One region of the Kitasatospora sp. NPDC058243 genome, then DNA from elsewhere that is predicted to be linked to it. Evidence: predicted binding sites of a transcription regulator. Region 1 holds the regulator's gene; each other region holds the start of a gene.
What was found. Region 1 encodes HrcA, which represses chaperone genes, less so after heat shock. Its sites were predicted from a motif close to TTNGCACTCNGNNNNNCNGAGTGCNAA; they were not measured.
Positions count from the first base shown of each region.

Region 2: ACFVX9_RS30695 (FmdB family zinc ribbon protein) is a predicted target of HrcA. The motif match lies at 2,770-2,796, and genes of this name have one in related genera.
Region 3: groL (chaperonin GroEL) is a predicted target of HrcA. The motif match lies at 4,206-4,232, and genes of this name have one in related genera.

Region 1 covers NZ_JBHVWW010000003.1:26,209-33,635, forward strand. Annotated here, with positions in the region: gene ACFVX9_RS03135 (AMP-dependent synthetase/ligase) at 1-370, shown strand, start outside; gene hemW (radical SAM family heme chaperone HemW) at 429-1,658, shown strand; gene ACFVX9_RS03145 (Uma2 family endonuclease) at 1,700-2,254, shown strand; gene ACFVX9_RS03150 (DUF3097 domain-containing protein) at 2,258-3,085, opposite strand; gene ACFVX9_RS03155 (hypothetical protein) at 3,110-3,694, opposite strand; gene htpX (zinc metalloprotease HtpX) at 3,766-4,686, opposite strand; gene hrcA (heat-inducible transcriptional repressor HrcA) at 4,950-5,984, shown strand; gene dnaJ (molecular chaperone DnaJ) at 6,061-7,200, shown strand.
Region 2 covers NZ_JBHVWW010000061.1:46,204-53,630, reverse strand. Annotated here, with positions in the region: gene ACFVX9_RS30705 (potassium/proton antiporter) at 1-894, shown strand, start outside; gene ACFVX9_RS30700 (MFS transporter) at 1,223-2,614, shown strand; gene ACFVX9_RS30695 (FmdB family zinc ribbon protein) at 2,808-3,140, shown strand; gene ACFVX9_RS30690 (hypothetical protein) at 3,464-3,727, shown strand; gene mscL (large conductance mechanosensitive channel protein MscL) at 3,758-4,177, shown strand; gene ACFVX9_RS30680 (hypothetical protein) at 4,188-4,427, opposite strand; gene ACFVX9_RS30675 (sigma-70 family RNA polymerase sigma factor) at 4,568-5,539, opposite strand; gene ACFVX9_RS30670 (phosphatase PAP2 family protein) at 5,992-6,804, shown strand; gene ACFVX9_RS30665 (carbon-nitrogen hydrolase family protein) at 6,899-7,427, shown strand, end outside.
Region 3 covers NZ_JBHVWW010000053.1:5,449-12,875, forward strand. Annotated here, with positions in the region: gene ACFVX9_RS28095 (trehalose-6-phosphate synthase) at 1-306, opposite strand, end outside; gene ACFVX9_RS28100 (glucosyl-3-phosphoglycerate synthase) at 357-1,358, opposite strand; SAM riboswitch class I at 1,506-1,642, shown strand; gene thrC (threonine synthase) at 1,660-2,940, shown strand; gene ACFVX9_RS28110 (MoaD/ThiS family protein) at 2,982-3,260, shown strand; gene ACFVX9_RS28115 (cold-shock protein) at 3,839-4,042, shown strand; gene groL (chaperonin GroEL) at 4,389-6,011, shown strand; gene ACFVX9_RS28125 (hypothetical protein) at 6,107-6,463, shown strand; gene ACFVX9_RS28130 (PadR family transcriptional regulator) at 6,574-6,957, shown strand; gene ACFVX9_RS28135 (hypothetical protein) at 6,954-7,427, shown strand, end outside.

The DNA of each region.
Region 1 (7,427 bases):
GTTCAAGGCGGTCTGCCCGTTCGTCAGCAACATCCTCGTGATCGGCAACGGCCGCAACTTCTGCACCGCGCTGATCGGCCTGGACGAGGCGGTCATCATGCCGTGGGCCGCCGAGCACGGGCTGAAGGGCAAGTCCTACGCCGAGGTGACGGCCGACCCGCAGGTGCACCAGCTGATCGAGGGCTTCGTCAAGCGGCTCAACGCCGACCTCCAGCGCTGGCAGACGATCAAGAAGTTCCACCTGCTGCCGCGCGATCTCGACATCGAGCACGGCGAGCTCACCCCGAGCCTGAAGATCAAGCGCCCGGTGGTCGAGCGGACCTACGCGGACGCCGTCACCGCGATGTACGCGGGCGCCAACGAGGCCTGATCGGCCCCGCCCCCGTACGGCTCACCGGTTCGGGTGAGCCGTACGGGACAATGGGGTCATGCCCTCCGCACTCCCCGACGGCGAACCGGTGCCGTCCGACGGTTCCCTGCCCGCATCCGCCCGCACCGGTCTCGGGCAGCGGCCGTTCGGCTTCTACCTGCACGTGCCCTACTGCGCCAGCCGCTGCGGCTACTGCGACTTCAACACCTACACCGCCACCGAGCTGCGCTCCTCCGGGGCGGTCGCCTCCCAGGAGACCTACGCGGACAACGTGGTCGCCGAGATCCGGCTGGCCCGCCAGGTCCTCGGCCCGGTCGACCTGCCGGTGCAGACCGTCTTCCTCGGCGGCGGCACCCCCACTCTGCTGCCCGCCCGCGACCTGGTGAAGATGCTCGCCGCGCTGCGCGAGGAGTTCGGGCTCGCCGACGGCGCCGAGGTCACCACCGAGGCCAACCCGGAGTCCGTCGACCCGGCCTACCTGGCCGAACTGCGCGAGGGCGGCTACAACCGGGTCTCCTTCGGCATGCAGAGCGCCCGCCCGCACGTCCTGAAGCTGCTCGACCGCCACCACACCCCCGGCCGCCCCGAGGCCTGCGTCGCCGAGGCCCGCGCCGCCGGCTTCGACCACGTCAACCTGGACCTCATCTACGGCACTCCCGGCGAGTCCGACGACGACTGGCGCGCCTCCCTGGACGCCGCCATCGGCGCCGGGCCCGACCACGTCTCCGCGTACTCCCTGATCGTCGAGGACGGCACCAAGCTCGCCGCCCGGGTCAAGCGCGGCGAACTGCCGATGATCGACGACGACGTGCACGCCGACCGCTACCTCATCGCCGAACAGGCGCTCAGCGCCGCCGGCTACACCTGGTACGAGGTCTCCAACTGGGCCACCACCCCCGAGGGCCGCTGCCGCCACAACGAGCTGTACTGGACCGGCGCCGACTGGTGGGGCGCCGGCCCGGGCGCGCACAGCCACGTCGGCGGCGTCCGCTGGTGGAACGCCAAGCACCCCGCCGCCTACGCCCAGGCCCTCGCCGAGGGCCGCACCCCCGCCCTGGGCCGCGAGGTGCTCGCCGAGGAGGACCGCCGGGTCGAGCGCATCCTGCTGGAACTGCGCCTCGCCGAGGGCATCCCGCTCACCCTCCTCACCGACACCGGCCGCCACGCCGCCGCCCGCCACCTCGCCGACGGCCTCCTCGCCGCCGAGCCGTACGCCGGGGGCCGCGCCGTCCTCACCCTCCAGGGCCGCCTGCTCGCCGACGCGGTCGTACGTGACCTGGTGGACTGACATTCGTTGACGTGGACGTCAGCCGTCGGAGGGAGCGTGCGATGACCGCCATCGATGATCGGATGACCGGGATCTTCGAGAACCTGGAGGTGCCGGAAGGCGTCAAGGCCGAGCTCATCAGGGGGGAAATCGTGATGACGGCGGGGCCGGATCTGGTCCACAACCTCATCGTCGAGTGCATCGTGGATCAGGTCCCGCGGGCTCTCTGGCATCGGTTGCAGACCCAGGACCTGGCCTTCGCGCACGAGGCCAGCGAGCCGCAGCCGGATCTGGTGGTGATCGAGCGGGGCGCGGTGGAAGCCCCCGGACGGTTGGTCCCGGCGCCTGCGGTGACCATGGTCGTCGAGGTGGTGTCGAAGACCAGCGCCTATCGCGACTACCACGTCAAGCGGGAGATGTACGCGGGCGGGACGATCAAGGCCTATCTGATCGTCGACCCCTTCAAGGGCGAGTGTCTGCTGCTCACCGAACCCGACACCGCTACCGCGTCGGGCGTCCCGGACTACGCGGTCGGGCAGCCCTTCAAGTTCGGCGACCCCGTCCGGGTCGACGTCCTGGGCGTGACGCTGGACACAGGTGAGTTCGGAACGCTCTGACAGTCACTCCGGAATCGTCACGAAGTCGATCAACTCCTCGACCTTTCCCAGTAGTTCCGGATCCAGGTCCTTGTAGCTGTCCACCGTGGAGAGGATCCGCTTCCAGGCGGCGGGGGTGTTCACCGGCCAGCCGAGGCGGCGGCAGACGCCCTCCTTCCACTCCTCGCCGCGCGGGACGGCGGGCCAGCCGGGGATGCCGACGGAGGCGGGCTTCACGGCCTGCCAGATGTCGATGTAGGGGTGGCCGACGACCAGGACGGCGTCGCCGGTGACCTGGGCGGCGATGCGGTGCTCCTTGGTGCCGGGGAGCAGGTGGTCGACCAGGACGCCGAGGCGCCGGCCCGGGCCGGGGGCGAAGTCGGCGACGATCGCGGGCAGGTCGTCCACGCCCTCCAGGTACTCGACGACCACGCCCTCGATCCGCAGGTCGTCGCCCCAGACCCGCTCGACCAGTTCGGCGTCGTGCCGGCCCTCGACGTAGATCCGCGACTCGCGGGCGACCCGGGCCCGGGCACCGGGGACGGCGACCGAGCCGGAGGCGGTGCGGGCCGGCGTGCGGGAGGGAGCGGGGCCGGCCGGGCGCACCAGGGTGACCGTCCGGCCCTCCAGCAGGAAGCCGCGCGGCACCAGCGGGAACACCCGGAGCTTGCCGAAGCGGTCCTCCAGGGTGACGGTGAAGCCCTCGGCGGTCTTCTCGCAGCGCACCACCGCGCCGCAGAAGCCGGTGGCGGCCTCCTCCACCACCAGGTCCCGTTCGGCGGTCACCTCCGGGGCGGGCTGCTGCTTCTTCCACGGCGGGGTCAGGTCGGGTCCGTACTGGCGGCTGTGCATGAAAGCGACTATACGGACGGACCGTCAGAGGCCCGGCGCGCCCCAGACCGGGAACCAGCGGCTGAGGTCCTTCTCCAGCCGCAGGTCGTTCCCGAGCGTCGCGTTGACCTGGAGCTCCAGCGGGCTGTTGCGCCGCTCCCCGCCGCCGGGCATCGGGGCGAAGGGGTAGAAGGTGCCGCGCTTGTAGAGGTAGACCAGGGCCAGCGACTGCCCGTCCGGGTTGCGGAAGCCGACCAGCGAGCAGAGCAGCTGCGGCCCGAAGCCGTTCGCCTCCAGCTCGCTGTTGACCGCGTGCAGGTCGTTGACCAGGTCCGGCAGTTCCTCGGGGGTGTGCCGGGCGAGCAGCCAGGAGTAGCCGTAGCCGTCCTTGGAGGCCTCGACCGGGACGCCGCCGCGCTCGGTGTCGGCGTCGAGCAGCGCCCGCACCTGTTGTTCGACCTGGCCGAAGGCCGCGCCCTCGACGGCGGCGAAGCAGACCGAGCCGAGCCCGGTGGGGGTGAACCCGGCCGCGGCCTCCAGGGTGAGGGCGGCGGACGGGACGCCGAACAGCTGGTCGAGGTCGGGCTTGACGGGCTTGGTGCGCCCGAACAGGGTGTCCAGGATTCCCACGGCGGTCCTTTCGGGGGAGGGAGTCGGGAGGAGCCAGGAGGGGGGCGGGAGGGCCGCAGGGGGCCGGGGCCTCAGCGGCCGAGCTGCTCGGAGATCTTCGCCAGCTCCGCGAGCCGCTTCTCCAGCGTCGGGTGGGTGGAGAACAGCTGCGAGGCGGTCTCCCGGGCGCTCAGCGCGGGGGCGAAGTAGAAGGCGTTGTAGGGCTGCGCCTGGCGCAGGTCCTTGCTGGGGATGGCGGCGATCTGGCCGGTGACCTTGGTGAGCGCGGAGGCGAGGGCGCTGGGCCGGCCGGTGAGCTGGGCGGCGGCGCGGTCGGCGGCGAGTTCCCGGTAGCGGGACAGGAGCCGGGTGAGCAGGAAGCTGATGGCGTAGACGACCATCGACACCAGCGGGATGATCAGGGCGACGATGGCCGCGTTCTGGTCGTTGTTGTTGCGGTTGCCGCCCATGAACCCGCCGTACATGGCGATCCGGGTCATGGCCCCGGCGAGGACGCCGAGGAAGCCGGCGATGGTCATCACCGCGACGTCCCGGTGGGCGACGTGGGACAGTTCGTGGGCGAGGACGCCCTCCAGTTCCTCGGGCTCCAGCCGGCGCAGCAGGCCGGTGGTGACGCACACCACGGCGTTCTGCGGGTTGCGGCCGGTGGCGAAGGCGTTCGGCATGTCGTTGTCGGCGACCGCCACCCGGGGTTTGGGCATGTCGGCCAGCGCGCAGAGCCGGTCGATGGTGCCGTGCAGTTGCGGGTACTGCTCAGGGGTCACCTGGTGGGCGCCCATCGCCCGTTCGGTGATCTTGTCGCTGAACCAGAACTGGGCCACGAACAGCCCGCCGGAGATCAGGACGATCAGTGGCCAGGCGCCGCGCAGCAGCACGATCAGCAGACCGGTGAAACCGACGTACAGCAGCCCGATCACGAACATCGTCACGACCATGCGGCCGGTCAGGCCGCGGTCGGGCGCGAAACGGGTGTGCTGGCCCGAGCTCGACATTGCTTGCTCCTCCATTCGCCGTCGTCTTCGATGCTGCCACCCGGACGGCCCTGCGGCACCACCCCCGCGCCGGGAACTGCGGGCAGGATCACTCCGGCCGGGCCGTTCCTGCCGTTGGGCCCGGGCCTTACACTGGCAGGTACGGTTTTGGCACTCGCAGGTTCAGAGTGCCAAAGCGGGTGCCGGAGCCGGGATCCTCCCGGAGCGGGCAGCAGCATGCGTGACACGAACGGACAACGTGCGAAGACGGAGGTGTGTGCCCCATGGCCGGTGAGGTTCGCCAGCTGGACGACCGCAAGCTCGCCGTGCTCCGCGCGATCGTCCAGGACTATGTGGGCACCGAGGAGCCGGTCGGCTCCAAGGCCCTGGTGGAGCGGCACAACCTCGGAGTCTCCCCGGCGACCGTGCGCAACGACATGGCGGCGCTGGAGGAGGAGGGCTACATCCACCAGCCGCACACCAGCGCCGGGCGCATCCCCACCGACAAGGGGTACCGCCTGTTCGTCGACAAGCTCGCCGAGGTCAAGCCGATGAGCGCCCCCGAGCGCCGGGCGATCCGGCACTTCCTGGACGGCGCCGTCGACCTGGACGACGTGGTCATGCGGACGGTGCGGCTGCTCGCCCAGCTCACCCGGCAGGTCGCGGTGGTGCAGTACCCCTCGCTGTCGCGGTCCACCGTCCGGCACATCGAGCTGGTGGCGCTGGCCCCGACCAAGGTGATGCTGGTCCTGATCACCAACACCGGCCGGGTCGAGCAGCGGATGGTCGACTGCCCGGGCCCGGTCGGCGAGACGGTCCTGGCGGACCTGCGGGCCCGGATCAACGCGCGGGCCGTCGGCCAGCGGCTGCCGGACGTGCCGGGGTTCCTGGAGGAGCTCCCGGCGGGTTTCGAGCCGCCGGACCGCCCGACCGTCAGCACGGTCCTGGCGACGCTGTTCGAAGCGCTCGCCGAGCAGAACGAGGAGCGGATCATGCTGGCCGGCACGGCCAACCTGACCCGCTTCGGGCACGACTTCCCCCTGACCATCCAGCCGGTGCTGGAAGCCCTGGAGGAGCAGGTCGTCCTGCTCCGCCTCCTGGGTGAGACGGCGGACGCCGCGATGACGGTCCGGATCGGGCGGGAGATCGCCTACGAGGGGCTGAATTCCACCTCGGTGGTGTCGGTCGGTTACGGTTCGGGCGACGAGAGCGTGGCCAAACTGGGTGTGATCGGTCCGACCCGGATGGACTATCCGGGCACAATGGGGGCGGTGCGTGCGGTGGCGCGGTACGTGGGCCAGATTCTGGCCGAGTCGTAGCACAGGCCGCCGTCGGAACCTCTGACGGCGGTGTCCAGTCGCAGCACTACTACAGGCGGAACAAGCGGAGCATTTGGTGGCCACGGACTACTACGCGGTACTCGGCGTCCGACGGGATGCGGGGCAGGACGAGATCAAGAAGGCCTTCCGACGCCTGGCACGCGAACTGCACCCGGACGTCAACCCGGACCCGAAGACGCAGGAGCGGTTCAAGGAGATCAACGCCGCTTACGAGGTGCTCTCCGACCCGCAGAAGCGCCAGGTCTACGACCTCGGCGGTGACCCGCTCTCGCCGGGCGGCGGGGGCGCGGGCGGCTTCGGCGCGGGGGCGGCCGGCTTCGGCTTCTCCGACATCATGGACGCCTTCTTCGGCGCCGCGGCCGGCCAGCGCGGCCCGCGCTCGCGCACCCGCCGCGGCCAGGACGCCATGATCCGGCTGGAGATCACCCTGGAGGAGGCCGCCTTCGGCACCACCAAGGAACTCCAGGTCGACACGGCCGTCACCTGCACCACGTGCAGCGGTGAGGGCGCGGCCCCCGGCACCTCCGCGCAGACCTGCGACATGTGTCGCGGCAGGGGCGAGGTCTCCCAGGTCACCCGGTCGTTCCTGGGCCAGGTCATGACCTCCCGGCCCTGCCCGCAGTGCCAGGGCTTCGGCACCGTCGTGCCGACCCCGTGCCCGGAGTGCGCCGGCGACGGCCGGGTCCGCGCCCGGCGCACCCTGACCGTCAAGATCCCGGCCGGTGTCGACAACGGCACCCGGATCCAGCTGGCCGGCGAGGGCGAGGTCGGCCCCGGCGGCGGCCCGGCCGGCGACCTGTACGTCGAGATCGCCGAGACCACCCACACCGTCTTCCAGCGGCGCGGGGACGATCTGCACTGCACCGTCACCATCCCGATGACGGCCGCGTCCCTCGGCACCCAGGTGCCGCTGCAGACCCTGGACGGGCTGGAGGAGCTCGACATCCGGCCCGGCACCCAGTCCGGCCAGTCGATCCCGCTGCACGGCCGCGGCATCACGCACCTGCGCGGCGGCGGCCGAGGCGACCTGATAGTGCATGTCGAGGTGCAGACGCCCACCAAGCTCGACCCCGAGCAGGAGGAGCTGCTGCGCCGGCTCGCGGTGCTGCGCGGCGAGGAGCGGCCGTCCGGCCAGTTCGCGCCGGGCCAGCAGGGCCTGTTCTCGCGCCTCAAGGACGCGTTCAACGGCCGCTAGGCCCTAGGGCGTGTCTGACAATTCCCGCCGGGCGCGCGACGCCGGGCATCCCGCCTGACCGCACCGGCGAAACATCCAAGTACGACCCAGTACGAGGACGCTTCGCCGGCACGCCCAGCCGGGCGCCCAACGCCGCGCGCTGATCCGCCGCGAATTGTCAGACACGCCCTAGCCCGGGCCCGCCAGGCCCTGGCCGTCCGCGCGGGGGTGCCGGGTTCCGCCCGGCG
Region 2 (7,427 bases), on a different contig from region 1:
GGCTTCGCGGTCGGCAAGCTCGGCGCGTACGGGATCAAGCACGTCGCGCTGCCCTCCTCCGGCCTGTACCCGATCGCCGTGATGGCGCTGACCGTGCTCGCCTACGCGGGCGGCGCACTGCTGCACGGCTCCGGCTTCCTCGCCGTCTACATCTGCGCGGTGATCCTCGGCAACGCCAAGCTGCCGCACGGCCCGGCCGTCCGGGGCTTCGCCGACGGCCTGGCCTGGATCGGGCAGATCGGCATGTTCGTGCTGCTCGGCCTGCTCTGCACGCCCGAGACCATGGGCTCCGCGGTGGTCCCCGCGCTGGTGATCGGCGGCGTGCTGGTCTTCCTGGCCCGGCCGCTGTCCGTGGTGCTGACGCTGACCCCGTTCAAGGTGCCGGGCCGGGAGCAGGCGCTGCTCAGCTGGGCCGGACTGCGCGGGGCGGTGCCCATCGTGCTGGCGACCATCCCGCTGGTGTCGGGCGCGCCGAAGGCCCAGGACGTCTTCAACATCGTCTTCATCCTGGTCGTCGTCTTCACCCTGCTCCAGGGCCCGACCCTGCCCTGGGTGGCCAAGCAGCTGCGGATCGGCGAGGGCTCGATGGGCCAGGACCTGGACATCGAGTCAGCCCCGCTGGAGAAGCTGCACGGGCACCTGCTGTCGGTCGCGCTCTCCCCCGGCTCCCGGATGTCCGGCGTGGAGGTCAGCGAGCTGCGGCTGCCCAAGGGGGCCGCCGTCACCCTGGTGGTGCGGGAGGGCAGCTCCTTCGTGCCGGACAAGGCGACGGTGCTGCGCGGCGGGGACGAGCTGCTGGTGGTCACCACCGACGAGGTCGGCGAGGCGGCCGAGCGGCGGCTGCGGGCCGTGGACAAGGGCGGCAAGCTCGCGGGGTGGCTGCACGGGCGGTGAGCCCGGCGGGTGGGCGGCGGGTGGTGACCGGAAGACCGGAAGGCCTCACCCGCTGTTCACCTTCGATGGGCAGGACAATTTTGGACGTGCCTTGTAGTCTGGGGATTCGCGCGACATCTACGCGCGTATATGTATGATGGTCAGATCACACCCAGCATCTGCCTGAAGCAGAGTTGGCGCGACCGTTCGGCGGCCGCGGTCCGGACCTCGGCCACCACGCCGGGCCGGCCCGGTATCTACCCCGGTCGACGCGCGAGAGGACGACTCTCGGCGCCGTCGGGGCCACCCCATGCCCTGCCGCGCTACCAGGCAGCAGGAAGGACCGACCGTGACGGCCCGCCGAACGGTCGACGACCCCGCGGACACCGCGACCCCGCGTGACACCGCCAACGCCACCCCCGCCGACGGCACCGCCGATGCCGTCGACGCCCCCGCCCCCGTGCGGGTCGGGTACGGCGCACTGCTGCGCACGCCCGGCGCCTGGACGTTCCTGGCACCGGCATTCCTCGCGCGGCTGCCGTACGCGATGCTCAGCATGGGCATCCTGCTGCTCGTCAAGGACACCCACGGCTCGTACGGCACCGCGAGCACCGTCGCGGCCGTCGCCGCCGTCGCCCAGGCCCTGATCGGCCCGCAGACCGGCCGGCTCGCCGACCGGTACGGCCAGACCGCCGTCCTCGTCCCGACCGTCGTGGTGCACGCGGCCTCGGTCGGCGCGCTGATCGCGCTGGCGCTCGGCCACGCACCGGCCTGGAGCCTGTTCCTGGCCGCCGTCCCGGCCGGCGCGAGCGTTCCGCAGATCGGCGCCATGGTCCGGGCCCGCTGGATCGCCGAGTTCACCGCGGACGGCGCGTCCGCCTCGTCCGCGGCCAAGGTGGGCACCGCGTTCGCCTTCGAGTCCGTGACGGACGAGTTCACCTTCGTGATCGGCCCGATCCTGGCCACCGCCGTCGCCACCACGGTCAGCCCCTCGGCCGGGCTGATCGCCGAGGCCACGCTGACCCTCGTCGGCGGTCTGGCCTTCGCCGCCCAGCGGCGCACCGCGCCCGCCCGGGCACTGCCCCAGCCCGGCGTGCGACGCGCCTCCGCGCTCGCCTCCCCCGGCGTCCGGCTGCTGGCCGGGGCCTTCCTCGGGGTGGGCGCCGTGTTCGGCGGCATGCAGGTCTCGGTGAACGCCTTCGCCGACTCGGTCGGGCAGCACGGCGCCGCCGGCACCGTGTACGGGATCTTCGCCGGCGGCTCGATGGTGGCCGGCGTGCTGTACGGCGTGATCGCCTGGCGGCGGTCCGTGCAGCAGCGGATGGTCATGAGCTACGCCCTGCTGGTGCTGGGCTGCTCGACGCTGTGGGCGATGCCCAACCTGGTCGCGCTCGCCGTCGCCGGACTGGTCTGCGGCCTGGCCATCGCGCCGACCCTGATCAGCGGCTACACCCTGGTCGAGACGCTCGTCGCGGACGGCGCCAAGACCGAGGCGTTCACCTGGCTGACCGGCGCCATCGGCCTCGGCCTGGCGGTCGGCCAGATGATCGCCGGGCAGCTGATCGACGGCCACGGGCCGTCCAGCGGGTTCCTGGTGCCGGTGGCCGGCGCCGGCCTGGGCCTGATCGCGCTGATATCACTGCGGCACCTGCTGACCGCGCCGGGCGGGCCTGGTCAGGTCGTCGCGGCCGCACCGGAGCGCGGCACCGCGGCGCAGCTGGTGGGCGCGGCCAAGGGCTGAGCGGGCACGCGGTGGCGCACCGCGCGAAGCCGTGGGCGGCGCGCGGTGGAAGCCGCGCGGAGCCGCGGTGGAGAAGTGTGCGCGGCTCGGCCACGGCTCATCTCACATCGGAGTCGCTGGACTGATTCAGCGGAATGCCGCATCATTGACCATCGTTAGCACTCATCAGGCGAGAGTGCCAGGAGGAAGACAAGTGCCCACGTACCAGTACCAGTGCACCGAGTGCGGCAACGGCCTGGAGGCGGTGCAGAAGTTCACCGACGAGGCGCTGACCACGTGCCCCGACTGCCAGGGACGGCTCCGCAAGGTCTTCTCGGCCGTGGGCGTCGTGTTCAAGGGCTCGGGCTTCTACCGCACCGACAGCCGCTCGTCCTCCAGCAGCACGGTGGGCGCAGGCTCCTCCGGTAGCTCCTCGGCGGCGTCGTCCGGCTCGACCCCGGCGTCGCCCTCGACGTCGTCGACGTCCTCGTCCTCCGGTTCTTCGAGCTCTTCCAGCTCCTCCAGCCCGGCTCCGGCCGCGAGCTGACCTCGGCGCCGGACGCCCGGCGCATCGACAGTACCCCCCCCCCCGCGAAGAACGCGGGGCGGCGGGCCTTTCGTCGTCCCGGTTCGCCGTCCCCGTTCACTGCCCCCGTGCGCTGTCCCGGCTCGTCGTCCCGGTTCGTCATCCCGGGCGGGCCGGATGCACTCGTGCGGGTGTACGAATTCATCCACAGGGCCCGAGTTGTCCACAGGCTGCGGATAACGGCTTTCCGGGGCGGCGCGCGGCGCACATCGTAGGGGTCGCCGGAGAACGACCGGCCCGCACAGGGGCGGCCCCCCACGACCTCGGTGGTGACCATGACGACCATGAGCCTCTCCGTACCGCTGCCCGCACCCACCGTGCCGCCCCGGCGGGAGGTGCCGCGCTTCCCCCCGATCCGGCGCGGGGCCGGCGGGTGGCACCGCTGGCGGCACGCCGTACGACGCCGGGCCGGGGTGCCCGCGCTGGTGCTGCTCGCGGTGGCCGCGGCGCTCGCGGTCGGGCCCGCACGGGCCGGGCTGCCGTCGCCGCCGGGCGGCCCGGTGGGCCGGACGGGTTGTCAATCCGGTCCGACGGAAGATCACCCGTAACCGGGCAACGACTTCGTCGTTCACGGCGGCATGAAAGGCTTCAAGCAATTCCTGCTGCGTGGAAACGTCGTCGAATTCGCCGTCGCCGTCGTCATCGGCGCGGCCTTCACCAACATCGTCAACGCCTTCGTCAAGGGCGTCATCAATCCGATCGTCGGCGTCTTCGGAACGAAGGACCTGGCGTCCTACAGTTCCTGCCTCAAGGGGCCCTGCGAGCTGAACGCCACCGGCGAGGTCACGTCCGGAATCCTCATCCTGTGGGGATCGGTGCTCAGCGCCCTGCTGCAGTTCCTGATCACGGCGGCCGTCGTCTACTTCGTCCTGATCGTGCCCATGAACAGGCTGGCCGCCAGGCGGAAGAGCACCGCCGAGACGCTGGCGGAGGCCGAGGCCAAGGAGGTCCAACTGCTCACCGAGATCCGCGACGCGCTGGTCGCCCCGCAGCGCTGAGCACCGCTCCTCAGTCCCCGTGGTGCGGCGGGCGCTGGCTCAGGTACCAGTCCAGTCCCCGCCCACCGCTCTCCCCCGCCCCGGGGCGCTCACCCCAGCCGGTGTCGGTGTCGTCCCGGGACTGCTGGTCCAGCGGGTCCCGGAAGACCAGCCGGGCCTTCGGCGCCGCCGGCCGCTGCTCCCGTCCCTGCTGCTCCCCCTGTCCCTGCTCCTGCTCCCGCGCCTGCCCCTGCTCGCTCACCCTGCTCACTTCCGCTTCCCGTCGACTGCCGTCCGGATCGTCCTGTCCCTCCAGCCTAAGAGCCCCGTGACACACCCCGGGCCCTGGTGCGGAGTGCTCCGCACCAGGGCCCGGGGCGGGGATGGAGCCGCAGGCAGTTGCTCGGGTTCTCAGGCGGCCTCGAAGCCCGCGTGGTCGGCGATCTTCTTCAGCTCGGCCAGCGCGTGCTTCTCGATCTGGCGGATCCGCTCGCGGGTGAGGCCGTGCTGCTTGCCCACCTCGGTGAGGGTGCGCTCGCGGCCGTCCTCCATCCCGTAGCGGGAGCGGATGATCGAGGCCGTGCGGTCGTCCAGCCGCCCGATCAGGCCGTCCAGCTCCTCGCGGCGGAGCATGACCATCACGGCGTCCTCGGGGGACGTCGCCCCGGTGTCCTCGACCAGGTCGCCGAACTGGGTCTCGCCCTCGTCGTCGACCGCCATGTTGAGGCTGACCGGGTCGCGGGCCCAATCCAGCACGTCCTTGATCCGGGCCTCGGTGGTGTCCAGCTCGGCCGCGATCTCGGCCGGCTCGGCCTCCCGGCCCAGCTCCTTGGACTTCTCCCGCTGCACCCGCCGGATCCGCCCCAGCTCCTCGACCAGGTGCACGGGCAGCCGGATGGTGCGGGACTGGTCGGCGATCGACCGGGTGATCGCCTGCCGGATCCACCAGGTGGCATAGGTGGAGAACTTGAAACCCTTGGCGTAGTCGAACTTCTCGACGGCGCGCACCAGGCCGGCGTTGCCCTCCTGGATGAGGTCCAGCAGCGGAAGGCCGCTGCGCGGGTACCGGCGGGCGACCGCCACCACGAGCCGGAGGTTCGAGCGGATGAAGACGTCCTTGGCGCGCTCGGCGTCCTCGGCTATCGCCTCCAGCTCCTCGCGCTTCACGCCGTCGGGGAACACGCCCTCCGCCAGCAGGTGCTGGGCGTACACGCCGGCCTCGATCCGCAGTGAGAGCTCGACCTCCTCGGCGGCATCGAGCAGGGGTGTCCTGGCGATCTCGTCGAGGTACATGCCGACCAGGTCGCGGTCGGCCTCAAGGTTGGTCGGGCGGGCCGCGCGAGTCCGGTCGGCCCTGTCGCGAACGACGGCACGGGTGGCCATGCTTGCTCCCTTTGCTGGAATTGCCGAGGTCTGCCTGCCTGCCCCCCTAGAGGGCAAGAAATGGGGGCCCCGCGGGGCTCACACGTAACGATCCAACGAACAGAATCCGGACAACATTCCCAAGTTACTCAGATTCTTCCCCGCGATGCAGTATCCTGCCGGTTTTCACCCCGGTTATGGACACCGGGTGACCGGTCGAGCACCTTAGGTGCCGTTTCCGCAACTGCTTCCGAGCGCTTCCGTCACGCCCCGCACACGCGCCCGCCGCCCCGCCGGCCGCCGTACAGGGTGAAACCCGCGAACGGGCACGCGCGTTCCCGCGCGCCCCCGCCTTCCGCCGGCGCCTTCCGCCGGCGCCCGCCCCCGGCGCACGCAGGTTCTCCCCACAAACGATGCCGAATCGCTATCACCCGTGGTCCTGATCGGCCCGGGACACTGGGAAGGTGTCAGCCATGCACCTGACCAACAGCTCGACCACCGTCACTGCGCGTCACCGCCGCCTCCTGCGGGATTCGGCGCTCGCGGTGGTCTGTGCCGCGCTGTTCGGCCTCCTGGCCGCCCTGGTGACCCGGCACTGGCATCCGCTGGAACAGCTCGACCAGAGCTGGATCGGCGAACTGCACACCTTCGCCCGGCAGCACCGGATCTGGACCGCCTCGGTGCAGACGCTCTCCGACATCGGCGGCACGGTCACGATGCGCACCCTGCTCGGCATCGCGGCCGTCTGGCTGTGGCTGATCGGCGCCCGGGTCCTGGCCGGCTGGGTGGCCGCCCAGACCCTGGTCGGCTGGGGCGGCCAGTGGGCGCTGAAGCTGGCCGTCGGCCGCCAACGCCCCTCCTTCGCCGACCCGGTCTCGCACGCCGGCGGCCCGGCCTTCCCCTCCGGGCACGCCATGGCCTCGGCGATCACCTGCGCGGTGCTGGTCGGCCTGGTCTGGTACCGGGTCCGTCGACGCGGACGGATCGCCGCCTGCGCGGTGGCGGCGGCGACGGTGCTGACCATCGGCTGGACCAGGATCGCCCTCGGGGTCCACTGGCCGAGCGACGTGGTCGCCGGCTGGCTGGCCGCCGGGTTCGTGCTGGGCGCCGTGACCGCCGTCGTCGAACTCTGGCGACCGGGCGCGCTGGCCCGCGACGTACGGCGGGTCAACTGGCGCACCCGGCCGAGGGTCCAGCGGATCACCGTGCCGTCGGTCCGGTCGCCGCGTGGCACCGACCCGCTGGGCGACGCCGCCACCGACCACCCGGACGAGGCCGTCCACTGAGACCACCGGCATCCGCGTGCGGTCGTCCGGGGCCGCCCAGGGCCGGTACAGGGCCGTCCGGGGCTGCCCGAAGCCGTCCGCTAGCGTGACGGCCATGTCTCCCGACCCGGTCCCCGCCGCCGCCGTCCGTCACCCCGAGCGCCCACTGCGGATCGCCACCGTCCAGGCCCAGGCCGTGGCCGGCGACATACCCGCCAACGCCGCCCAGGCCGCCGAGTTGGTCCGCGAGGCCGCCGCGGCCGGCGCCCGCCTGGTGCTGTTCGCCGAGAAGTTCCTCTCCGGCTACGAGCCCGAGCTGATCCGCACCGACCCGCTCAAGTGCGCCGTCCAGCCCGGCGATCCGCGCCTCGCGCCGATCGCCGAGGCCTGCCGCGAGACCGGCACCGCCGCGATCGTCGGCGCCGCCGCGCAGGTGGGCGACGAGCTGCGGGTCTCCGCCTTCGTCCTCGGCCCGGACGGCGGCCTCGTCACCCGCTACGACAAGCAGCACCTGTTCAAGGCCGAACGCGACTACTACCGCCCCGGGGCGGCCGGTTGCACCCTGGAGCTGGACGGCTGGCGGCTCGGCCTCGGCGTCTGCTACGACTCGGGCTTCCCCGAGCACGCCCGCGCCGCCGCGCTCG
Region 3 (7,427 bases), on a different contig from region 1:
GAAGGTGTCGGGATCGATGTCCAGCATGCGGACGGCCTGGCCGCCCACGTCGTGCCCGGCGAGGTCGAGGCGGCCGTCCGGGGCCTCTCTGGCGGCCTGTCGGTCGGCGGCGCCGAGGGCGGCGCAGACCCAGACGGCGTCGGGGTCGTCGATGGCGGAGAGGCCGGAGACCAGGCCTCCGCCGCCGCGGCGGAGGGTCAGCGTGCCGTCGTCCGCGGTGCTGAACGACACCGGTCCCCGATTGGAGGCCACCAGGACGGGGGCGGTGCCGGTCGCACTCGAACGTTCGGTCGTGAGATCGCCCATGGTTGGTACGTTGCCTGGGCTCCGGAGCGGCAAACCCTTTCGGTGGGTGTTCAGTGTCGGGTCGCGTACTCGGGCACGGTGTGCATGGGCGGGCGTTCCAGGGCGGTCACCGGGTGGGTGTGGGCGGTGAACTCCCGGCTCTGCGGGTCGCGGGTGAACTGGGTCAGCAGCGGGTGGACGAGGTCGGCCGAGGCCTTCAGCCGGTGCGTGCGGTCGAGGCGTTCGAGGGCGGTGCGGTAGATGGTGGCGGCCATCCGGCCGAGGGCCTGGCCGTCCTGGTGCCGGTGGTGCCGGACGCCGACGTCCACCTGGGCCAGGGCGTCCAGCCCGACCGTCTCCAGCGCGTCGACCAGCAGGCCGAGTTCGACGCCGTAGCCGGTGGGGAAGGGAAGCCGTTCGAGCAGCGCGCGGCGGGCCGCGTACTCGCCGCCGAGCGGCTGGACGAAACCGGCGAGTTCCGGCCAGTGCAGGTTGAGCAGCGGGCGGGCGACCAGTTCGGTGACCCGGCCGCCGCCGGCCGGGACCACCGCCCCCTCCGTCTCCAGCGGCCGGTCGTACATGGCCTTGACCAGCTGGATGTCCGGTTCGGTGAGCAGCGGGCCGAGGATGCCGGAGACGAAGGCCGGGTCGAACTCGCGCAGGTCGGCGTCGACGAAGCAGACGATGTCGCCGCGGGTGACCAGCAGCGAGCGCCAGAGCACCTCGCCCTTGCCGGGGACGGCGGGCAGCCGGGGCAGGATCGCGTCGCGGTACTCCACCCGGGCGCCGGCCCGGGCGGCGACGGCGGCGGTGGCGTCGGCCGAGCCGGAGTCGATGACGACGAGTTCGTCGACCAGCGGGAGGCGCTCCATCAGCTCGCGGCGGATGGTGCGGACGATGTCGCCGACGGTGGCCTCCTCGTCCAGTGCGGGCAGCACCACGCTGACCGTGTGGCCGGTCCGGCGCTTGGCCTCCAGCAGGGCGTGCACCGGCCGGTCGACCGCGCTCCACGAGCGGCGGCGCAGCCAGGACGCCGCCTGCGGGAGCAGCGCGGGGGTCGGTTCGGCGGGCACGGGACTCTCCTCGGCGGGGTCGGTGGGACGCGCCATCTCGCGTGGCGGACGATCCCGTTCGGGGTTGACGCCTTCGGATACAGTCTTCGTACAGCGGCCGGACCTTTGCACGTCGGGGTCGCCGTTGAGCACCACCACAATTTCACAAGCTCATCCAGAGGGACTGAGGGAACGGCCCGTTGACGTCCCGGCAACCTTCTCGCGCGGCTGTCTGTCGACAGGCCCCGGCGGGACAGGTGCCAATTCCGGCCTGTGGCGCGACCGTGCCACGGGGAAGATGAGGAGAGAGGCCTCCGCCATCATGGCTATCGACACTGTCGCACCCGCATCCGTGGACCTCGGCCCCGCCACCGCGCTGTCCTGTCGGGAGTGCGGCACCCGCTTCCCGCTCGGTCCGAGCTTCGCCTGCCTGGAGTGCTTCGGCCCGCTGGAGATCGCGTACGACTTCGGCAGCGAGGGCGCCGAGGCGCTGCGCCGCCGGATCGAGGCCGGCCCGAGTTCGATCTGGCGCTACGCGCCGCTGCTGCCCGTCCCGGCCGACGTCGCCACCAAGCCCAACCTGAACCCCGGTTGGACCCCGCTGGTCAAGGCGGACAACCTGGGCCGCGAGCTGGGCTTCACCGCGCAGCTGCACATCAAGGACGACTCGGGCAACCCGACCCACTCGTTCAAGGACCGCGTGGTGGCCTGCGCCATCGAGGCCGCGCGGGCCTTCGGCTTCACGACGCTCTCCTGCTCCTCCACCGGCAACCTGGCCGGCGCGGTGGGCGCGGCGGCCGCCCGGGCCGGTTTCAAGTCCTGCGTGTTCATCCCGCACGACCTGGAGCAGGGCAAGGTCGTCATGGCCGGGGTGTACGGCGGCGAGCTGGTCGGCATCGAGGGCAACTACGACGACGTGAACCGCTTCTGCTCGGAGCTGATCGGCGATCCGGCCGGTGAGGGCTGGGGCTTCGTCAACGTCAACCTGCGCCCCTACTACGGCGAGGGCTCCAAGACGCTGGCGTACGAGATCTGCGAGCAGCTCGGCTGGCGGCTGCCGGAGCAGATCGTCATCCCGATCGCCTCCGGCTCCCAGCTGACCAAGATCGACAAGGGGCTGCAGGAGCTGATCAGGCTCGGCCTGGTCGAGGACCGGCCGTACAAGGTCTTCGGCGCCCAGGCGGCGGGCTGCTCGCCGGTATCGGCGGCGTTCAAGGCCGGCCAGGACGTGATCCGCCCGGTCAAGCCGGACACCATCGCCAAGTCGCTGGCGATCGGCAACCCGGCGGACGGCCCGTACGTGCTGGACATCGCCCGGCGCACCGGCGGCGCGGTCGAGGACGTCACCGACGCCGAGGTGGTGGACGCGATCCGGCTGCTGGCCCGGACCGAGGGCGTCTTCGCCGAGACCGCGGGCGGGGTGACCGTCGGCGTGCTGAAGAAGCTGGTGGAGACCGGCCAGCTGGACCCGGCCAAGGAGACCGTCGCGATCAACACCGGCGACGGCCTGAAGACCCTGGACGCCGTCGCCGGGGCCGGGATGACCGCCGTCATCCGCCCGACCCTGGCGTCCTTCCACGACGCCGGCCTCGCGTCCGCCTGAAACACCCCCCACCCCGCTGGGTCGCACCCGCTAGGAGAACCATGAGCGCCAACGTCCGTATCCCCACCATCCTGCGCACCTACACCGGCGGCGCCGCCGAGGTGGCCGCCGAGGGCGCCACCCTGGGCGAGGTCATCGCCGACCTGGAGAAGAACCACGCGGGGATCGCCGCCCGCATCCTGGACGACGCCGGCAAGCTGCGCCGTTTCGTCAACGTCTACGTGAACGACGACGACGTGCGCTTCGCCGAGGGCCTGGCGACCGGGATCGCGGCCGGCGCCAGCGTCTCGATCATCCCGGCGGTGGCCGGCGGCTGCTGAGCCGCGCCCCGACCCGGGCACCCCGCCCGAGCCGTTCGTCCGACCGGCCGTCCGCGCGTACGGAATTCCGTTCTCCGTACGCACGGACGGCCGGCCGCATTTCGGCGGGAATATGGCGGGGTCAAGTCGGAGTAGAGTGTGGCTCGGTTGGGAACAGGGCTTCCCCTCATCCTCACCCGCGAATCGCCGGACGGTCGTCCGGCCGCTGAGACCGGTCGGGTGCCTGGGCCGTGAAACATGTCAGGCAGATGTCAGAATTCCCGCGGGGATTTGTAGTAATCCGTCCGCTATGTCCGGCGTGAAATGCCGAATTCCTCCCGCTTTCGCCCGTCCTGCCCCTTGGCGCGGTGCCGGAATTCCCCGCAGCTGACCCTGTTGCAGAGGGCGTCGATCCGGATACATTCAGCCGCGGTCGACGTAATCACCCGCTCACAGGGCGCCGTCAGGCACCCCCGGCGGAGGACTGCGGCGTGCACGGCTGCGCCCAGGGGGGGTTCCCCGGGCCGGCCTTCAAACCAGACCCGGGCCCGCGACCTGCGGGCGCGTGAAGGGCCAGCACAGCACTAGGGGAGTTCGGAATGGCTCAGGGCACCGTCAAGTGGTTCAACGCGGAGAAGGGCTACGGCTTCATCGCGGTCGACGGTGGTGCGGACGTCTTCGTCCACTACAGCGCGATCCAGATGGACGGCTACCGCACCCTCGAGGAGGGCCAGCGGGTCGAGTTCGAGATCTCCCAGGGACAGAAGGGCCCGCAGGCGGACATGGTCCGCGCCGCGGTGTGACCCCCTTCCGACCCCAGGAGCTCGGCGCGGCCCACGGCTGGTGACCACTCGCTTCTCGACGGGCCCGTACGACACGCGTCGTGCGGGCCCGTCGGCGTTCCCCGGCGGGGAGTTGCGCGGGTCGGCGGGAGCGCCCCGGACGGCTCGCGGGATCGCGATTGGGCTTGCACTCGACCACCCGGAGTGCTAATCATTGGCGTTAGCACTCACAGCGTGAGAGTGACAGCGGACCGGGTCGGTGAGGCCCCCGGGAGCGGTAGGGGAAAGGACCCCCGCACACCAGGGCCGTCCGTCGCGGGCACCCCTTGGTCCGAGCAGTCGACCGTGTCCCGGAGGACCACTTCTGATGGCCAAGATCATCGCCTTTGATGAGGAAGCTCGCCGCGGCCTTGAGCGTGGCATGAACCAGCTCGCCGACGCAGTGAAGGTCACGCTCGGCCCCAAGGGTCGCAACGTCGTGCTGGAGAAGAAGTGGGGCGCCCCCACGATCACCAACGACGGTGTCTCCATCGCCAAGGAGATCGAGCTCGAGGACCCCTACGAGAAGATCGGCGCGGAGCTCGTCAAGGAGGTCGCCAAGAAGACCGACGACGTCGCGGGTGACGGCACCACCACCGCCACCGTGCTCGCCCAGGCCCTGGTTCGCGAGGGTCTGCGCAACGTCGCCGCCGGCGCCAACCCGATGGCCCTGAAGCGCGGCATCGAGAAGGCCGTCGCCGCCGTCTCCGACCAGCTGCTGGCCCAGGCCAAGGACGTGGAGACCAAGGAGCAGATCGCCTCCACCGCCTCCATCTCGGCCGCCGACACCCAGATCGGCGAGCTCATCGCCGAGGCCATGGACAAGGTCGGCAAGGAAGGCGTCATCACCGTCGAGGAGAGCAACACCTTCGGTCTGGAGCTTGAGCTCACCGAGGGCATGCGCTTCGACAAGGGCTACATCTCCGCCTACTTCGCGACCGACCTGGAGCGCATGGAGGCGACGTTCGAGGACCCGTACATCCTCATCGCCAACTCCAAGATCGGCTCGGTCAAGGACCTGCTGCCGCTGCTGGAGAAGGTCATGCAGAGCGGCAAGCCGCTCGTCATCATCGCCGAGGACGTCGAGGGCGAGGCCCTGTCGACCCTGGTCGTGAACAAGATCCGCGGCACCTTCAAGTCCGTCGCCGTCAAGGCCCCGGGCTTCGGCGACCGCCGCAAGGCCATGCTCGGCGACATCGCCATCCTCACCGGTGGCACCGTGATCTCCGAGGAGGTCGGCCTCAAGCTGGAGAACGCCGGCATCGACCTGCTGGGCACCGCCCGCAAGGTGGTCATCACCAAGGACGAGACCACCATCGTCGACGGTGGCGGCGACAGCGAGCAGGTCGCCGGCCGCGTGAACCAGATCCGCGCCGAGATCGAGAACAGCGACTCGGACTACGACCGCGAGAAGCTCCAGGAGCGCCTCGCCAAGCTGGCCGGCGGCGTGGCCGTCATCAAGGCCGGCGCGGCCACCGAGGTGGAGCTCAAGGAGCGCAAGCACCGCATCGAGGACGCCGTCCGCAACGCGAAGGCCGCCGTCGAGGAGGGCATCGTCGCCGGTGGTGGCGTCGCGCTGCTGCAGGCCTCGGTCGCCTTCGACAAGCTGGAGCTGGAGGGCGACGAGGCCACCGGTGCCAACATCGTCAAGGTCGCGCTGGAGGCCCCGATCAAGCAGATCGCGACCAACGCCGGCCTGGAGGGTGGCGTCGTGGTGGAGAAGGTGCGCAACCTCCCCGCCGGTCACGGCCTGAACGCGGCCACCAACACCTACGTCGACCTGATCGCCGAGGGCATCATCGACCCGGCCAAGGTGACCCGCTCCGCGCTGCAGAACGCCGCCTCCATCGCGGCGCTGTTCCTCACCACCGAGGCCGTCATCGCCGACAAGCCGGAGAAGGCCGCTGCGGCCGCCGGCGGCGGCATGCCGGGCGGTGACATGGACTTCTGATCCTGATCGCACCGATCGGATCAGTTGGTTCCTGATCGTGTGGGCGGTCCCCTTCGGGGGGCCGCCCACACGGCGTTCTACCGGAGAATGGACAGATGGCTTCCGACGACATCGAGACCGCGCTGCACAACGCGCGGGCGCTGATCCTGGCCGACCTCACCGCGCGGGACGTGGCGGACGCCGCCGTCGTCTCCTTGGTGGAGCAGGCCGTGACGCACCGCCGCTGGTGGCTGGAGCAGTGGCCGGACGGCACCGAGTACGTGCTCGGACTGGTCGCCCAGGACGTCCAGGACGCGCTGCTGGAGGCGTACGGGCGCTGGCCGCTGTGCACCGCCTGCGCCGCCGACGGGGACCCGCACGCGCTCGGCGTGGAGCCGGAGCTGGGGCCGGAGCCGCACTGGGTGTGCGGCAAGCAGGGTGCGGTGGTCGCGCCGGTGGGGGAGCTCTCCTAGTCCGCTCGTGGCCTGCTCCTGGTCCGCTCCCAGCCCGCTCGTGGTCCGCGTGGTGGACCGGGCGGCGGGAGTACTGGACCTATAGGTAGGTTGACGATATATGTAGTCGTATGACTGAACGCTCGATGCAGGAGCCGACGCTGCTGCTGCTCACCGCCCTGGCGGACGCCCCGAGACACGGCTACGCCCTCATCCAGGAGATCGCCGCGATCTCCGAGGGCCGGGTCAAGATGCGCACCGGCACCCTGTACGGCGCCCTCGACCGGCTGCTCCAGCAGGGGCTGATCGAGGTCGCCGCGGAGGAGGTCGTGGACGGGCGGGCGCGGCGCAGCTACGCGCTGACCAGCGTCGGCCGGGAGGCGCTGGCCTCCGAGGCGGAGCGGCTGCGGGCCGTCGCCACCGAGGCGGAGCGCCGTCTCGCGAACGTCCTGTCGGCGCTGCAGGGGAAGCCGGAGCCGGAGGGGAAGTCGATGATGAGGGGGTTCTTCGCATGACCACACCCATGACCACACCGACGATGGGGGCGCCTTCGACCGCGCTGCGGGCGGCGCTGCAGTTCTACCCGCCGCGCTACCGCCGGGAGCGCGGCGAGGAGCTGGCCGCGGTGTTCGCCGACACCACGGCGGAGGCCGGCCGCTCGGCCGTCGCCCGCGAGGCGTTGGACCTGGCCGCGTACGGACTGCGGGTGCGGCTCGGGCTGACCGGCTCCTCGCTGGCCGGGCGGGTGCTCGCGCTGGCCGCGCCGATGGTCGCCGGGGCGCTGGCCGGTGCGGCCCTGGTGCCGTGGGTGAGCGATGCGGAGCGGGCCGCCCATCGGCTGACCTGGGACGACTCGTACCTCACGTACGCCCTGACCATCGCGCCGCCGGTGATCGCGCTGCTGCTCGCGGTGGCCGTCGTGACGGGGCGCTGGACGGCGGTGCGGGTCATCTCGCTGGTCCAGGCCGTCTCCGCGCTGTTCGTG